Regions from separate parts of the Pseudomonas sp. RSB 5.4 genome, predicted to be linked through region 4. Evidence: predicted binding sites of a transcription regulator. Region 4 holds the regulator's gene; each other region holds the start of a gene.
What was found. Region 4 encodes FliA, which starts transcription of late flagellar genes. Its sites were predicted from a motif close to CTAAAGTTTNNNNNNNNNNNGCCGNTAA; they were not measured.
Positions count from the first base shown of each region.

Region 1 (3,732 bases), 410 kb from region 4:
GGAACTGGCCCACCAGTTTGCCCAATCGCCGGCCAAGTTCGGCCAGGCTGCGCGAAGTCTGCGCGCCCAACTGGGTCTCATCCGCCACGCTGTCCACCGCCACCGCGATCTGATGCACGCTGCGGTTGATCTCTTCGGCCACCGCGGTTTGTTCCTCGGCTGCGCTGGCGATCTGCGCGTTCATCGAGTTGATGGTCGCGATCAGGTCAGCCATGGCGTCCAGCGACGCCCCGGCCTGATTGGCCTGCGCCGAGGTGCCATCGCCCGCTTCACTGGAACGGCGCATCGCCTCGACTGCCGACTGCGTGCCGGCCTGCAGGCGATCGATCATGCCCTGAATTTCCTGGGTGCTGATCTGCGTGCGGCTGGCCAGTGCTCGCACTTCGTCCGCCACCACCGCAAAGCCACGCCCGGCCTCCCCGGCGCGCGCCGCTTCAATCGCCGCGTTCAGGGCCAGCAGGTTGGTCTGCTCGGCAATCGAGCGGATCACCCCGAGCACGCCGACAATCGACGACACGTCCTGCTGCAGGCTGTCGAGCGACACGCCGCTGCTGCGAATGTCATCCACCAGCGCATGAATCTGTTTGATGCTGCCAGCCACCACGCGTTTGGCGCTCTGGCCTTCTTCATCGGTCTGCTGCGCGGCGACGGCGGCGTTCTGCGCGCTCTTGGCAACTTCCTGAGCAGCGGCGGACATCTCGTTGATCGCCGTGGCGACCTGATCGGTCTCGTGGCGCTGACGCTCCATCGCCTGATCGGAACGCTGAGCCTGATCGGAAACCTGGGTCACCAGGCCGGTCAGTTGCGTGGTCATCTCGGTGATCTGCCGCACCAGACCGTGGATCTTGTCGACGAAACGGTTGAACGAGCCAGCCAGTTCGCCGAGTTCGTCCTGGCTGGTGATGTTCAGCCGACGGGTCAGATCGCCCTCGCCCGCCGCGATGTCGTCGAGGTTGGCTTTCATCAGGTTCAGCGGGCGCAGAATGGTGTTGGCCAGCAGCATCCCCGCGATGGCAATCACCAACAGCACCACCAGCGCCACACCAACGATGCTGAGGATCACCCCTTCCATGCGCTCCTGCACTTGCGCCTGCACCACCGCGACTTGCGCTTCGATGCCGTCGAGGTTGACCGAGGTACCGACCGCCATGTCCCATTTCGCCAGGTACTCGGTGTAACCGAGTTTCGGCACCAGCACGTTGGCATTGCCCGGCAGTGGCGAGCTGTATTGCAGATAGTGGGTGCCGTCCTTCGCCACTTTCACCAGGCCGAGGTTGACGTAGACGCCGTTCGGGTCACGGTTGTCCTTGAAACTTTTGCCCACGCCTTCGGGATCGTTGGCCTTGAACAGGCGCACGGTCTCGGAGTCGTAGCCGAAGAAGTAGCCGTCCTTGCCGTAGCGGATGCCCGACAGCAGCTTGATCGCCTGCGCCCGCGCCGCGTTGTCACCGGGGGCGGCAGCGTCGTACAGCGGCTTGATCGTGGTCATCGCCACGGCGACGTAACTTTGCAGCGTGGCCTTGGCGTCGGCCAGCAGGCGCTCGCGGGTCTGTTCGACTTCGGTGTGCGCCTGTTGCTGGAGAATGAACAGCGTGGTCAGGCTGATGACCAGCGCAAAGAGCAGCACCGGCAGGACGGCAAGGGACAGGACTTTGGCCTTGAGACTCAAGCGCATGGGGGGGCTCACTCTTTTGGTTTTATTGGCGTGGTTAAAGGCGTTAACGGCACGCGCAAGCAAAAGTTGAGCGGGGGATTCACCGCATTCCCCTGTGGGAGCGGGCTTGCTCGCGAAGGCGTCGTGTCAGTCAACATTTATGTTTCTGATACACCGCATTCGCGAGCAAGCCCGCTCCCACAGGTTTCAGCGTTTACAACACCATCGCGGCCACCCAGCCAAACGCCAGCAGCGGCAGGTTGTAGTGCAGGAAGGTCGGGACCACGGTGTCCCAGATGTGGTGATGCTGGCCATCGACGTTCAGCCCGGAGGTCGGGCCCAGTGTCGAGTCCGAGGCCGGCGAGCCGGTGTCGCCCAGCGCCCCGGCGGTGCCGACGATGCACACGATGGCCATCGGGCTGAAGCCCAACTGCACGCACAGCGGCACGAAAATCGCCGCCAGAATCGGCACCGTGGAGAACGACGAGCCGATACCGATGGTTACCATCAGGCCCACCAGCAGCATCAACAGCGCGCCGATCGCCTGACTGTGATCGATCCACGCCGCCGCACTTTCGACCAGCGAGCGCACTTCGCCGGTAGCCTTGAGCACTTCGGCGAAACCCGAGGCAGAGATCATGATGAAGCCGATCATCGCCATCATTTTCATGCCTTCGGTAAACAGGTCATCGGTCTCGCGCCACTTGACGATGCCCGAGGCCGAGAAGATCAGGAACCCGGCCAGTGCGCCGATAATCATCGAATCCAGCAGCAACTGAATGATGAACGCGGCGGCGATTGCCAGACCGGCAATGCCAATGGTCTTCGGGTTGTAGGCGACGCTGACTTGCTCGACCTGCTCGATCTTCTCCAGATCGTAAACGCGCTTTTTCCGATAGCTGAAAAACACCGCCATCAACAGGCCGAAGACCATGCCCAGGGCCGGAATCGCCATGGCGTGCATGACGTTGATCTGGCTGATATCGACCCCGGCCTTGCTGACGTTGGCCAGCAGGATCTGGTTGAGGAAGATGTTGCCGAAACCCACCGGGAACACCATGTACGGGGTGATCAGGCCGAAGGTCATGACGCAGGCGATGAGCCGGCGATCCAGCTGCAACTTGGTCAGTACATAGAGCAGCGGCGGCACCAGCAGCGGGATGAACGCAATGTGGATCGGCAGGATGTTCTGCGAGGCAATCGCCACCACCCACAGCAGGCCGATCAGCAGCCACTTGACGCTGCCGCCGCCGGTCGAGTGTTGGCGGTCGACCATCGCCAGGGCCTTGTCGGCCAGCGCATGGGCCAGTCCGGACTTGGCAATCGCCACGGCAAAAGCGCCGAGCAACGCGTAGGACAATGCTACCGTCGCCCCGCCACCCAGGCCGCTGTTGAACGCCTTGAGCGTGGCGTCGATGCCCAGACCACCGGTCAGGCCACCGACCAGCGCACCGACGATCAGGGCGATCACCACGTGCACGCGGGACAGGCTGAGGATCAGCATGACGCCGACCGCAGCAATCACTGCATTCATTTCACTACCTCAAAAACACTGCGATGAAATCATCACCGCCAGACAGGATGAGTCCGCCAACGCTTGACCGGCGGATTTGCAAAGAGGGTCTTATTAGAAGGGCGCGCACTGTGCCGCAGAGTGGCGGCGGTGTCAAAGCGAGCGGCTGAACTGAAATGTAACTGACAATGCAGAACCCTGCGGTAAGGAGATCAATGTAACGGGCAATGGAGAACCCTGTGGCGAGGGGATTTATCCCCGATCGGCTGCGCAGCAGTCGCCAAACCTGACTATGCAATTTCTTTGAACGATTGTGAGGGCGGCTTCGCCCCCCATCGGGGATAAATCCCCTCACCACAGGTATCTGATCGCCAGCATGCGGCAATTGGTCATATTGCGTCTGAACAATAAAGAAAGCCGAAACGCGGCCGTTACAGTGCAAAGTCTCAGATATTTATCGAATAAGGACGTCTCCATGTCGCTCAGACAACTTTCCATTCAATGGAAAATCACCCTGCTCGCCGGCCTGTGCCTGGCGGGCATCGTGACCCTGCTGGTGGGTCTT
Region 1 is NZ_CP146986.1:532,334-536,065, reverse strand. It holds gene V9L13_RS02260 (methyl-accepting chemotaxis protein) at 1-1,675, opposite strand, end outside; gene V9L13_RS02255 (Na+/H+ antiporter NhaC family protein) at 1,869-3,188, opposite strand; gene V9L13_RS02250 (methyl-accepting chemotaxis protein) at 3,643-3,732, shown strand, end outside.
Region 1: V9L13_RS02260 (methyl-accepting chemotaxis protein) is a predicted target of FliA. The motif match lies at 1,719-1,746, and genes of this name have one in related genera.

Region 2 (3,732 bases), 1.3 Mb from region 4:
CCGGGTTTGGGGCGGCTTCGCCACCCATCGGGGATGAATCCCCTCGCCACAAAGGAGTTTCTCCAGCCACTGCATGGGGGATTAAAGGCTGAAGCGCCCAACCATATTGTTCAGATCCAGCGCCAGGCGCGACAGCTCGTTGCTCGCCGCACTGGTCTGATTCGCGCCGGTGGCCGATTGCACCGAGAGGTCGCGGATGTTCACCAGGTTGCGATCGACTTCGCGGGCCACTTGCGCCTGCTCTTCGGCGGCGCTGGCGATCACCAGGTTGCGCTCGTTGATTTCGACGATCGCGGTGTTGATGGTGTCCAGCGACATCCCGGCACCACGGGCAATGTTCAGCGTCGATTCAGCGCGCTCGGTGCTGTTGCGCATCGAATCCACGGCGTGTTCGGTGCCACTCTGGATGCTGCCGATCATGCGTTCGATTTCGCTGGTCGACTGCTGGGTGCGATGTGCCAGGGCACGAACCTCGTCCGCCACCACGGCAAAACCACGCCCGGCTTCACCGGCACGCGCCGCTTCAATCGCCGCGTTCAGGGCCAGCAGGTTGGTCTGATCCGCCAGACCACGAATCACATCCAGCACCTTGCCGATGTCGCGGGATTCATTCGCCAGATCGCCGATCAGGGTCGCGGTGCTCTGCACATCGGCGCTCATGCGTTCGATGGCGCTGACGGTTTCCTGTACCAGGTCACGGCCATCGCCGGCCGAGGTGGTGGCGTTCTTCGAGGCTTCCGAAGTGCTCACCGCATTGCGCGCGACTTCTTCCACGGCGCTGGTCATCTCGTTGACGGCGGTGGCGGCCTGCTCGATTTCGTTGTTCTGCTGCGTCAGGCCACGGGCGCTTTCGTCGGTGACACTGTTCAGTTCTTCAGCGGCGGAAGCCAGTTGCGTGGCCGAGCCGGAGATGCGCTGCAAGGTGTCGCGCAACTTCGATTGCATCTTGGCCATGGCGGCCAACAGACGTCCGGCTTCGTCGGTGCCGTCGACGTGGATCGGCTGGGTCAGGTTGCCTTCGGCGATGGTTTCCGCCGCGTCCAGCGCTTTGGAGATCGGCTTGGTGATGCTGATGGTCAGCAGCCAGGCGAACAGGAAAGTCAGACCGGTGGCGATGACCAACAGGGTGACCACCAGATTGAACGCCGAGGAATACTGGTCGACCGCCTCTTGATTGGTCTGGCTGATCTGCTCGCCGTTGATCTGCATCAGGCGGTTGAGCACGGTGTTCATCGCTTCGGAGTTGTTCAGCAACTCGGTGTTGAGCAGGTTGCGCAACTCGTCCACCTGATTGTTGCGCGACAGCGTTTTCATCCGGTCTTCGATCTGGCGGTACTGGCCCAGCAACTGCACATATTGATCGTAGGCCGCGCGTTCCTGCGGGCCGCTGATCAACGGTTCATAGGCCGATTGGGCGGCGCGGATCTGCTGGTTGCGGGTGTCCAGCAGTTCCATGGTCTTCTGCTGCACGTCCGGCTCACGGTTGACCAGCAAGCGGTAGGACAGCACCCTCAGGCGCAAGGTCAGTTGGGTGAACTCGTCGAGGTTCTTGATGCTCGGCACACTGCTGTTGGTGATGTCCTCGGCGGCGCCGCGGATTTTGCTCATCTGGTTCAAGGCGAATACACCAAGAATCAGCATCAGGCCGCCGATCAGGGCGAAACCGGTGAACGCCCGGGGGGCGATATTCATGTTGCGAAGGGACATGGCGCGGATACCAAAAAGGGCCGCATCCATGCGGGCTGAGACTGCTGTATGGATGACTTATCGGTCATACGACTAAAGTCTTGAGGCACTGTGCGTATTTGTCGCATATGGGGCTGAGCGACGAAGTGCAGGAACCAGATCGGCAGATCACAGTCTTTTAAACTCGCGAGAACGGTCGGCCACCAGGAAAATCAAGGCCTTGCGCCGGTATAACCCTGGCATCCGCAGTGACTTTTCTTTATCGTACGCGCCCTTTGAAAAACGCTTGGAAGATCAAAATGTTGGAAGCATCCCTCAGCCAATTGGAACAGCTCGTCAGCGACCTGGTGCAACAGAACCAGACCCTCACGCAAACCAACCAGACCCTGTCCACGGAACTGGCCCAGGCCAAGGATGAAAACGAAAGCCTGCAACTGAGCCTGATGGAACAGGAAGAGAAGCACGGCGCCACCGCAGCGCGTATCCAGGCCTTGGTTGATCGCGTCAACGCAGGTCCTGTCAGCGCATGAACCACGGCACCGCAGGGGTAAAAGTCATCTCCATTCTCGGGGAGGACTATTCGATCAAGGCACCGGCCGGGGAAGAACAGACCCTGCTGGATGCCGCACTGATGCTCAAGGCTGCACTGGCCGACACCAAACGCAAATACCCGACGCTGATCGGTGACCGCTTGCTGGTGCTGGCCGCGATGAACCTGTGCTCGCAGCAGATCGAAATGAAGAAGCAGCACCAGGAAGAACTCGACCGTTACCAAGAGCAAGTCAGCGCCACGGTCGAAACCATCGCCAAGACCATCAATCAGGGCTGATGGGGTTGCGCACAACCAAAGAATAGATTGTCGATTGGGTTGTATACAATCGGCACGGCTGTTGCATTGTTTCGGCCACTTATTCTTTGGGGGTGCTCCATGCAGTTGTGGCGACGCAGTATTCAATGGCAGCTGATTCTCAGCATGGGCACCGCCCTGCTGGTCAGCATCCTGATCGTGGTTGGCATTTATACCCTGGTGGTCAACCGCCTCGCCCAGAGCTATCTGGTCGAACAAGCGCTGCCGTCGAGCATCGAAGCGACGCGCAACGACATCGAACGCATCCTCGTCCAGCCCCTGACCGCCGCCAAAGACATCGCCAGCAACAGCATGGTGCGCGACTGGCTGGCCTCGGGTGAAGACAGCAGCAAAACGGCGGCCTTCGCGCAGTATCTGGAAGGCATCCGCGCCGAACATAAAGCCTTCACCGCGTTGATCATCGGCACCGAATCCAATCACTACATCACCGAAAAAGGCCTGGATCGCACCCTCAGCCGGGCCAAACCGGCCGATGCCTGGTTCTATGCCTTTCTCGACAGCAACCAGCCGCGCACCCTGAACATCGACAACGATGGCGCCACCGGAGAATTGGCGCTGTTCATCGACTTGAAGGTCGAGCAGGCCGGCAAAGTGGTCGGCGTCGCGGGGCTGGGTCTGAGCATGAAAGAGCTGTCGGAGCTGATCCACAACTTCAGCTTTGGCGAGCGCGGCAAGGTCTATCTCGTGCGTTCCGACGGTTTGATCCAGGTCCATCCCGAGGCGCAGTTCAGTGGCAAGCGCACCCTCACGGAGCAGATCGGTGCGTCGGCGGCGCAAGCGGTCATGGGTCAAAAAGTCGCCGCTAACAGTTCCTTCCGGCGCGATGGCGAAGACTTCCTCGCCTTCAGCCTGCCGCTGCGCGATCTGGGCTGGACGCTGGTGGCCGAAGTGCCGCAATCGCAGATCTACGCCGAAGCCCGCAAGGCGATGTGGATGAGCGGCGGCATCGGTCTGGCGGTGGCACTGGTGTGCCTGGCGCTGGTGGTGTGGCTGGCCCAAGGGTTGGTGCGACCGATTCGTCAGGTAACAGCCGCGCTGGTAGCAATCGGTAGCGGCGGTGGAGATTTGACCCATCGGTTAGATTCCAGCCGCGCCGATGAACTGGGCGATCTCTCGCGCGGCTTCAACCGCTTTCTCGACAGCCAGCGCGGGATGATCGGCGAAGTGCTGACCACCAG
Region 2 is NZ_CP146986.1:5,085,137-5,088,868, forward strand. It holds gene V9L13_RS23010 (methyl-accepting chemotaxis protein) at 82-1,707, opposite strand; gene V9L13_RS23015 (hypothetical protein) at 1,986-2,216, shown strand; gene V9L13_RS23020 (cell division protein ZapA) at 2,213-2,515, shown strand; gene V9L13_RS23025 (methyl-accepting chemotaxis protein) at 2,615-3,732, shown strand, end outside.
Region 2: V9L13_RS23010 (methyl-accepting chemotaxis protein) is a predicted target of FliA. The motif match lies at 1,765-1,792, and genes of this name have one in related genera.

Region 3 (3,732 bases), 1.4 Mb from region 4:
ATGGTTTTATCCACAACCTGCTGGCCGTCGACCGCCAGGCTGCGCGCGTCGCTCGAATGCTGCGAGGCGAGGGCGGCGTTCTGGGCGATTTCCTGAGCGGCGGCGCCGAGCTGGTTGATCGCCGCGGCCACGCTGTTGGTGCGGGTCGCTTGCTGATCGGAGTTGTACATCGACGAGTTCGACGCGGCGACCACGCGCAGGGCGACTTCGTTGACTTGGCCGGTGGCCGAGGACACTTCGCGGATCGAGGTGTGAATACGCTCGACGAAGCGGTTGAACGACAGGCCCAGCGCGCCGAACTCGTCGTGGCCGTGGATCACCAGGCGCTTGGTCAGGTCGCCTTCGCCTTCGGCGATGTCATGCATGGCGCGACCCATGGTCAGCAGCGGCTGCATCAGCACGCGAATCAGCATGCCGAGCAGGGCGATGATGATCACCACCGCGATCGCCATGGCGATCAGCGCCGAGGTGCGGAATTCGCTGAGCATCGAGAACGCGGTGTCTTTGTCCAGCACCAGCGCCACGTACCAGTCAGCCGATGGCACGCCGTTGACGCGGGTGAACGAGATCAGTTGGGTCTTGCCGTCGAATTCGACTTCTTTCAGGCCCGGGCTGACTTTCGGTGCGCCGTTTGGATAAGCCTCGGCGAGGGTTTTCAGAACCAGTTTGCTGTCCGGGTGAATCAGGATCTTGCCATCGGCGCTGACGATGAACGCATGGCCGTGGCCACCAAAGTTGAGCGAGTTGATGATCGCGCTGACGCTGGTCAGGTCGATGTCGGCGCCGGCCACACCGATTATCTGGCCCTGGCGCTGCACCGGGGTGGCGACGGTGATCACCAGTTTGCCCGACGACGCGGCGATGTAGGGTTCGGTGACGATGGTCTGCTGCGCGCTGTTGGCCGCCTTGTACCAGCCACGGGCGCGCGGGTCATAGTCCGGCGCGCGGTTGCCGGCGGGTACCGAGAACATCACGCCGTCAGCGCCGCCGAAGTAGCTGAGCTGGAAATTGCCGGTGTAGGCGGGCAGGTCGATGATGCGTTTGAGGCTGGCCGGGGCGCTGCCGTCGGCGGCGACCTGTTGCGACAGCGATTGCAGCAACTGGATACGGCTTTCCAGCCAGGTCTGGATGTTGCTGGTGGTCAGGCTGCCCAGTTCCTGCATCGAGGCTTCGGTGCTGCTGCTCAGGGCTTCGCGTTGTCGATAGTCGTTGAACAAAATGAAACAGGCGAATGCAACGGCCACCACGAGGGCGGCAGCCAGCAAGATCTTGTGGCTGAATTTCATGTTTCTGGTCATCGAATGAACTACCGCGAAGGGGCTGGTCGAGAAAGGGCGGCAATTTGCCACACTCGGGGGCTTTGCGCTGCTCTTATTTCGGCCTCGGCGCGCCAAAGATTAGGGGGCTTTTGTGAAAAGCGACGAAATGCTCAGAAGCCCTGCAAAGTGTCTGATTTATCGGCAAAAGCCAGACGAGCGGAGCAATAAATAGCCATTTCTGAAGGGAACCAGATGAGGGTTTTCTCTTCTAAGCTTCTGGTTGGCCCCATGCCATCCCCCTTCCGCTCCAGGAGTTACTTCATGTCGCTGCGATCTATCGCCCTTCTGACCTTTTGCGTGCTGCTCGCCGCATGCAGCAAGGTCAATCAGGAAAACTACTCGAAACTGTCGGCCGGCATGGCCAAGGCCGAAGTCGAGACGTTGCTCGGCAAACCTACCGACTGCTCGGGCGCGCTCGGCATGTCCAGTTGCACCTGGGGCGACAAGAACAGCTTTATCAGCGTGCAGTACGCCGGTGACAAAGTGCTGATGTTTTCCGGCCAAGGCCTGAAGTAAACCGGGGCTGTGCGCCCACGGGAGAAAAACAATGAAGCGGTTATTGCTTGTCCTTTTTGCCGGCCTGGTACTGGCCGGCTGCGCCACGCACGGTGAAGATCCGCTGGCGCCCAAGACGGCCCACGAGGTCAACCTCAAGCGTTACCAGGGTACCTGGTACGAACTGGCGCGGATGCCGATGTACTTTCAGCGCAACTGTGCGCAATCCGAGGCCCATTACACGCTCGAGACCAACGGCAACGTCGATGTGCTCAACCGTTGCCTGACGGCCGACTGGCAGTGGGAAGAGGTCAAGGGCACGGCTTACCCACAGGTGCCGGGCAAGACCGACAAGTTGTGGGTCGAGTTCGATACCTGGTTCTCGCGGCTGATTCCGGGTGTGGCGAAGGGGCAATACTGGGTGTTGTACGTCAGCGATGACTACAAGACCGCCATCGTTGGCGATCCGAGTCGCAAGTACATGTGGCTGCTGTCGCGCACGCCAACCGTCAACGCTGAAGTGCGTGAAGAGTTGCTGAGCAAGGCGCGGCAGCAGGGTTACGACACCACGCGCCTGATCTGGCGGGCGTCGGATCGACAGATGGCCAAAACCTCGAATTAAGCATCACCGAAGATCAAATGTGGGAGCGGGCTTGCTCGCGAAGAGGGTGTGTCAGTTAACGAAAATGTTGCTGATACACCGCTTTCGCGAGCAAGCCCGGTCCCACATTTTTGTTTTGTGTCAGCCCAAAAGTTCGCGCAGAACCTGGGTGAAGGCTCTGGCACTTTCCTCTTCGCCGGCATGCCGTCCGTCGCGCACCACCCATTGGCCGTTGACCAGCACGTCGCGCACCTGACGATCGCCACCGGCAAACAACCAGCGATTCAAGATCCCGTCACCACTGGCCGTGGCCAGATACGGGTCATTGCCGTCGAGCACGATCCAGTCCGCACGCTTGCCGACTTCCAGCGCACCGATCGGCTGTCCCAATGCCTGGGCGCCGCCATCCAGTGCCGCGTCATATAGCGTGCGCCCGACCATCGGCTGATCCGCGCCATACAAACGGTTACGCCGCTGGTCGCGCAGCCGCTGGCCGTATTCCAGCCAGCGCAACTCTTCGACCACGCTGAGCGACACATGGCTATCGGAGCCGATGCCCATGCGGCCGCCCTGAGCGAGGAAATCCACCGCCGGGAAAATCCCGTCGCCGAGGTTGGCTTCGGTGGTCAGGCACAGGCCGGCGATGGCGCGACTCTTGGCCATCAGCGTGACTTCTTCCGGGTTGGCGTGAGTCGCGTGGACCAGACACCAGCGCTGATCGACTTCGGTGTTTTCGTACAGCCACTGCAATGGACGGCGGCCGCTCCAGCTCAGGCAATCATCGACTTCCTTCTGCTGTTCGGCGATGTGGATATGCACCGGGCATTGCTTGTCGCTGGCGGCCAATACTTCGCTGATCTGCTGCGGGGTGACCGCGCGCAACGAGTGGAAGCACAGACCCAGCGATTGGGCTTTTTGCTGCGCCAGCAGGGGTTGCAGGCGTGCTTGCAGCTTCAGATAGTTTTCGCTGCTGTTGATGAAGCGGCGCTGGCCATCGTTCGGCATCTGACCGCCGAAACCCGAGTGGCTATAGAGCACCGGCAGCAGGGTCAGGCCGATGCCGCTGTCGCTTGCGGCCTGACTGATGCGCAGCGCCAGCTCGGCCGGATCGGCATATGGCTGACCGTTGTTGTCGTGGTGCACGTAGTGGAATTCGGCGACCGAGGTGTAACCGGCCTTGAGCATTTCGATGTACAGCTGACGGGCGATGACGCCGAGTTGCTCCGGGCTGATTTTTCCGACCAGCCGATACATCAGGTCGCGCCAGGTCCAGAAACTGTCGTTCGGATTACCGGCCACTTCGGCCAGCCCGGCCAT
Region 3 is NZ_CP146986.1:4,982,110-4,985,841, forward strand. It holds gene V9L13_RS22560 (methyl-accepting chemotaxis protein) at 1-1,298, opposite strand, end outside; gene V9L13_RS22565 (hypothetical protein) at 1,581-1,835, shown strand; gene V9L13_RS22570 (lipocalin family protein) at 1,867-2,436, shown strand; gene V9L13_RS22575 (formimidoylglutamate deiminase) at 2,557-3,732, opposite strand, start outside.
Region 3: V9L13_RS22560 (methyl-accepting chemotaxis protein) is a predicted target of FliA. The motif match lies at 1,374-1,401, and genes of this name have one in related genera.

Region 4 (3,732 bases):
GCCGACTCGAGTGCTTCAACGGCAAAGTTACCCTTGCCATGCAACTGATCGAGCAGTGCTTCGAATTCGTCGTCGGTGATGTCCGAGCTGTCACCGGCAGCCGGTGCCGCCGGAGCGGCCGCTGTCGGTGCCACGGCGTCTGGCGCGAACTGGCCCTTGCCGTGCAACTGATCGAGCAACGACTCGAATTCAGCGTCGGTAATTTCATCGCTCGCTGCCGTATCGGCAGTTGGCGCAGGTGCAGCAGCGGCCGGGGCTTCGGCTTCAGCCTTGACGGCGTTCAGCGAATCCAGCAGCTGTTCAAATTCGTTATCGGTGATGTCGCCGGAATCGCCTTCGACGACCAGCTCTTCGATCATCTCGGCCACTGGCGAAGCCGGGGCTTCGTCCGCCGATTGCGGTTCGGCCAGACGCGCCAGCGCAGCCAGCAGTTCCGGGGTTGCAGCAGTGATCGGTGCACGCTCACGGACTTCGCTGAACATGCTGTTCACCGCGTCCAGTGCTTCAAGCACCACGTCCATCAGTTCTGCATCAACGCGACGCTCACCCTTGCGCAGGATGTCGAACACGTTTTCGGCGATGTGACAGCACTCCACCAGCTCATTGAGCTGAAGGAAGCCGGCGCCCCCTTTTACAGTGTGGAAACCGCGAAAAATTGCGTTGAGCAGATCTGCGTCATCCGGGCGGCTTTCCAGCTCGACCAGTTGCTCGGACAGTTGCTCAAGAATCTCGCCGGCCTCAACCAGGAAATCCTGAAGGATCTCTTCATCGGCGCCGAAGCTCATTAATGGGGTGCTCCTACAGGTCTAAAAACCTAAACTCAAAATCCAAGGCTGGATAACAAATCGTCCACATCGTCCTGACCGGACACAACGTCTTCTCGTTTATCGGCATGAATCTGCGGACCTTCACCCTGCGAGAGATGTTTTTGTGGATCTTTTTCTGCAAGCATCGCGGCACGGTCGTGTTCGATGCCCGCAAAGCGGTCAACCTGACTGGCCATGAGGACGAGTTTGAGCAAATTGCTTTCGACTTCGGTGACCAGCTGGGTCACACGCTTGATCACTTGACCGGTGAGGTCCTGGTAATCCTGAGCCAGCAGGATGTCGTTGAGGTTGCTCGACACCGCACGGTTGTCCGTGCTGCTGCGTGACAGAAAACCGTCGACCCGGCGCGCCAGCTCGCGGAACTCTTCAGCCCCGACCTCGCGACGCATGAAGCGGCCCCAATCGGTGCTCAGGGCCTGGGCTTCTTCAGCCAGGCCATTGACCACCGGGGTGGCGCTTTCCACCAGATCCATGGTGCGGTTGGCCGCGGCTTCGGTCAGCTTGACCACATAGCCCAGGCGTTCGGTGGCGTCGGTGATTTGCGACACTTCCTCGGCCTGCGGCATGTGCGGATCGATCTGGAAATTGACGATCGCACTGTGCAGTTCGCGTGTGAGCTTGCCCACTTCCTGATACAGGCCGCGGTCACGGGTCTGATTGAGCTCATGGATCAGTTGCACAGCGTCGCCGAACCTGCCTTTTTCAAGGCTCTCGACCAGTTCGACCGCGTGTTTTTTCAGGGTCGACTCGAAATCGCCCTGTGAAGATTCGTTATGCTCCATAGCTCCCCCGCGCGTCATCAGCCGATGCGTTCGAAAATCTTCTCGATTTTGTCTTTCAACGCCTGAGCCGTGAAAGGTTTGACCACGTAGCCGTTCACACCGGCCTGAGCGGCCTCGATGATCTGCTCGCGCTTGGCTTCAGCGGTCACCATCAGCACCGGCAGATGCTTGAGTTTTTCATCGGCACGCACGTGGCGCAGCAAGTCGATACCGGTCATGCCCGGCATGTTCCAGTCCGTTACCAGAAAGTCGATGCTGCCGCTGTTGAGCACCGGAATGGCGGTAGTGCCATCGTCGGCCTCGACGGTGTTGGTGAACCCAAGATCCCGCAGCAGGTTCTTGATGATCCGCCGCATCGTTGAGAAGTCATCAACGATGAGGATTTTCATGTCTTTGTTCAATTCGACCTCCAAGCAGTCTTAAACGCGCCCAGCACCTGGACGCGCCACTTCAATCAATCGGCGCAGCACTCGAAGACTGTCTGGAGCACAACAGAGCAAGACCGGTGCCGTTCATCACCGCACCAGCCTCGTTCGCAGTGTCCCCACACTGCCTTCAGCGCGCTCGCCACTCCCCCAAACGCCCCCGCAAACGGGCCGCGCACTGGCTGTGTAACTGGCTGACCCGCGATTCACTGACGCCAAGGACTTCACCGATCTCCTTGAGGTTCAGCTCTTCGTCGTAGTACAGCGCCAACACCAGTCGCTCACGCTCCGGCAAATTGGCAATCGCGTCCGCCAGCGCCGCCTGGAAGCGTTCATCTTCCAGATCGCGTGACGGCTCAAGATGAGCACTGGCGCCATCCTCGTGCAGCCCTTCGTGTTCGCCGTCCTGCAACAGGTCGTCGAAACTGAACAGCCGGCTGCCCAGGGTGTCATTCAAAATCCCGTAGTAATCGTCGAGACTCAATTGGAGTTCGGCCGCAACCTCGTGATCTTTAGCGTCACGGCCGGTTTTAGCTTCAATTGCCCGAATTGCGTCACTGACCATACGGGTGTTGCGGTGAACCGAGCGCGGTGCCCAATCCCCTTTGCGTACTTCGTCGAGCATCGCGCCGCGGATCCGGATGCCCGCGTACGTTTCGAAACTGGCGCCTTTGCTGGCGTCGTATTTGGTCGAGACTTCGAGCAGGCCGATCATCCCGGCCTGAATCAGGTCTTCAACCTGCACACTCGCCGGCAAGCGCGCCAGCAGGTGATAGGCAATGCGCTTGACCAGTGGCGCGTAACGCTCGATCAACTCGTACTGCGCGTCACGTGCCGACTTCTTGTAGTAGTTCATACCGCTGGCGGTCATAGCACAGGCCCTGCCGTTTGCTGCACGAGGCGCTCGACGAAAAACTCCAGGTGGCCACGCGGGTTGGCAGGCAGCGGCCAGGTATCGACCTTCTGCGCGATCGCCTTGAACGCCAGCGCGCACTTGGAACGCGGAAAGGCTTCATAGACCGCTCGCTGCTTCTGCACTGCCTTGCGCACGCTTTCGTCGTACGGCACCGCGCCGACGTATTGTAAGGCGACGTCGAGGAAGCGATCCGTGACCTTGGTCAACTTGGCGAACAGGTTGCGCCCTTCCTGCGGGCTCTGCGCCATGTTGGCCAGCACGCGGAAGCGGTTCATGCCGTAGTCGCGGTTGAGCAGTTTGATCAGCGCGTAGGCGTCGGTGATCGAGGTCGGCTCGTCGCAGACCACCAGCAACACTTCCTGCGCGGCGCGGACAAAACTGACTACCGAGTCACCAATACCTGCAGCGGTGTCGATCACCAGCACATCGAGGTTGTCGCCGATGTCGCTGAAGGCCTGAATCAGACCGGCGTGTTGTGCCGGGCTCAGGTGCACCATGCTCTGGGTGCCGGAAGCGGCCGGCACGATGCGGATCCCGCCGGGGCCCTGCAACAGCACGTCGCGCAGCTCACAGCGGCCTTCGATGACATCGGCCAAAGTGCGTTTGGGGGTCAGTCCCAGCAGAACGTCGACGTTCGCCAGCCCCAGATCGGCGTCCAGCAGCATGACCCGACGGCCAAGCTCTGCCAGCGCCAGAGACAAGTTCACTGACACGTTAGTCTTGCCGACGCCACCTTTGCCGCCGGTCACCGCGATCACCTGTACGGGATGCATGCTGCCCAT
Region 4 is NZ_CP146986.1:121,554-125,285, reverse strand. It holds gene V9L13_RS00545 (chemotaxis protein CheA) at 1-785, opposite strand, end outside; gene V9L13_RS00540 (protein phosphatase CheZ) at 821-1,609, opposite strand; gene V9L13_RS00535 (chemotaxis response regulator CheY) at 1,627-1,998, opposite strand; gene fliA (RNA polymerase sigma factor FliA) at 2,165-2,905, opposite strand; gene fleN (flagellar synthesis regulator FleN) at 2,902-3,732, opposite strand.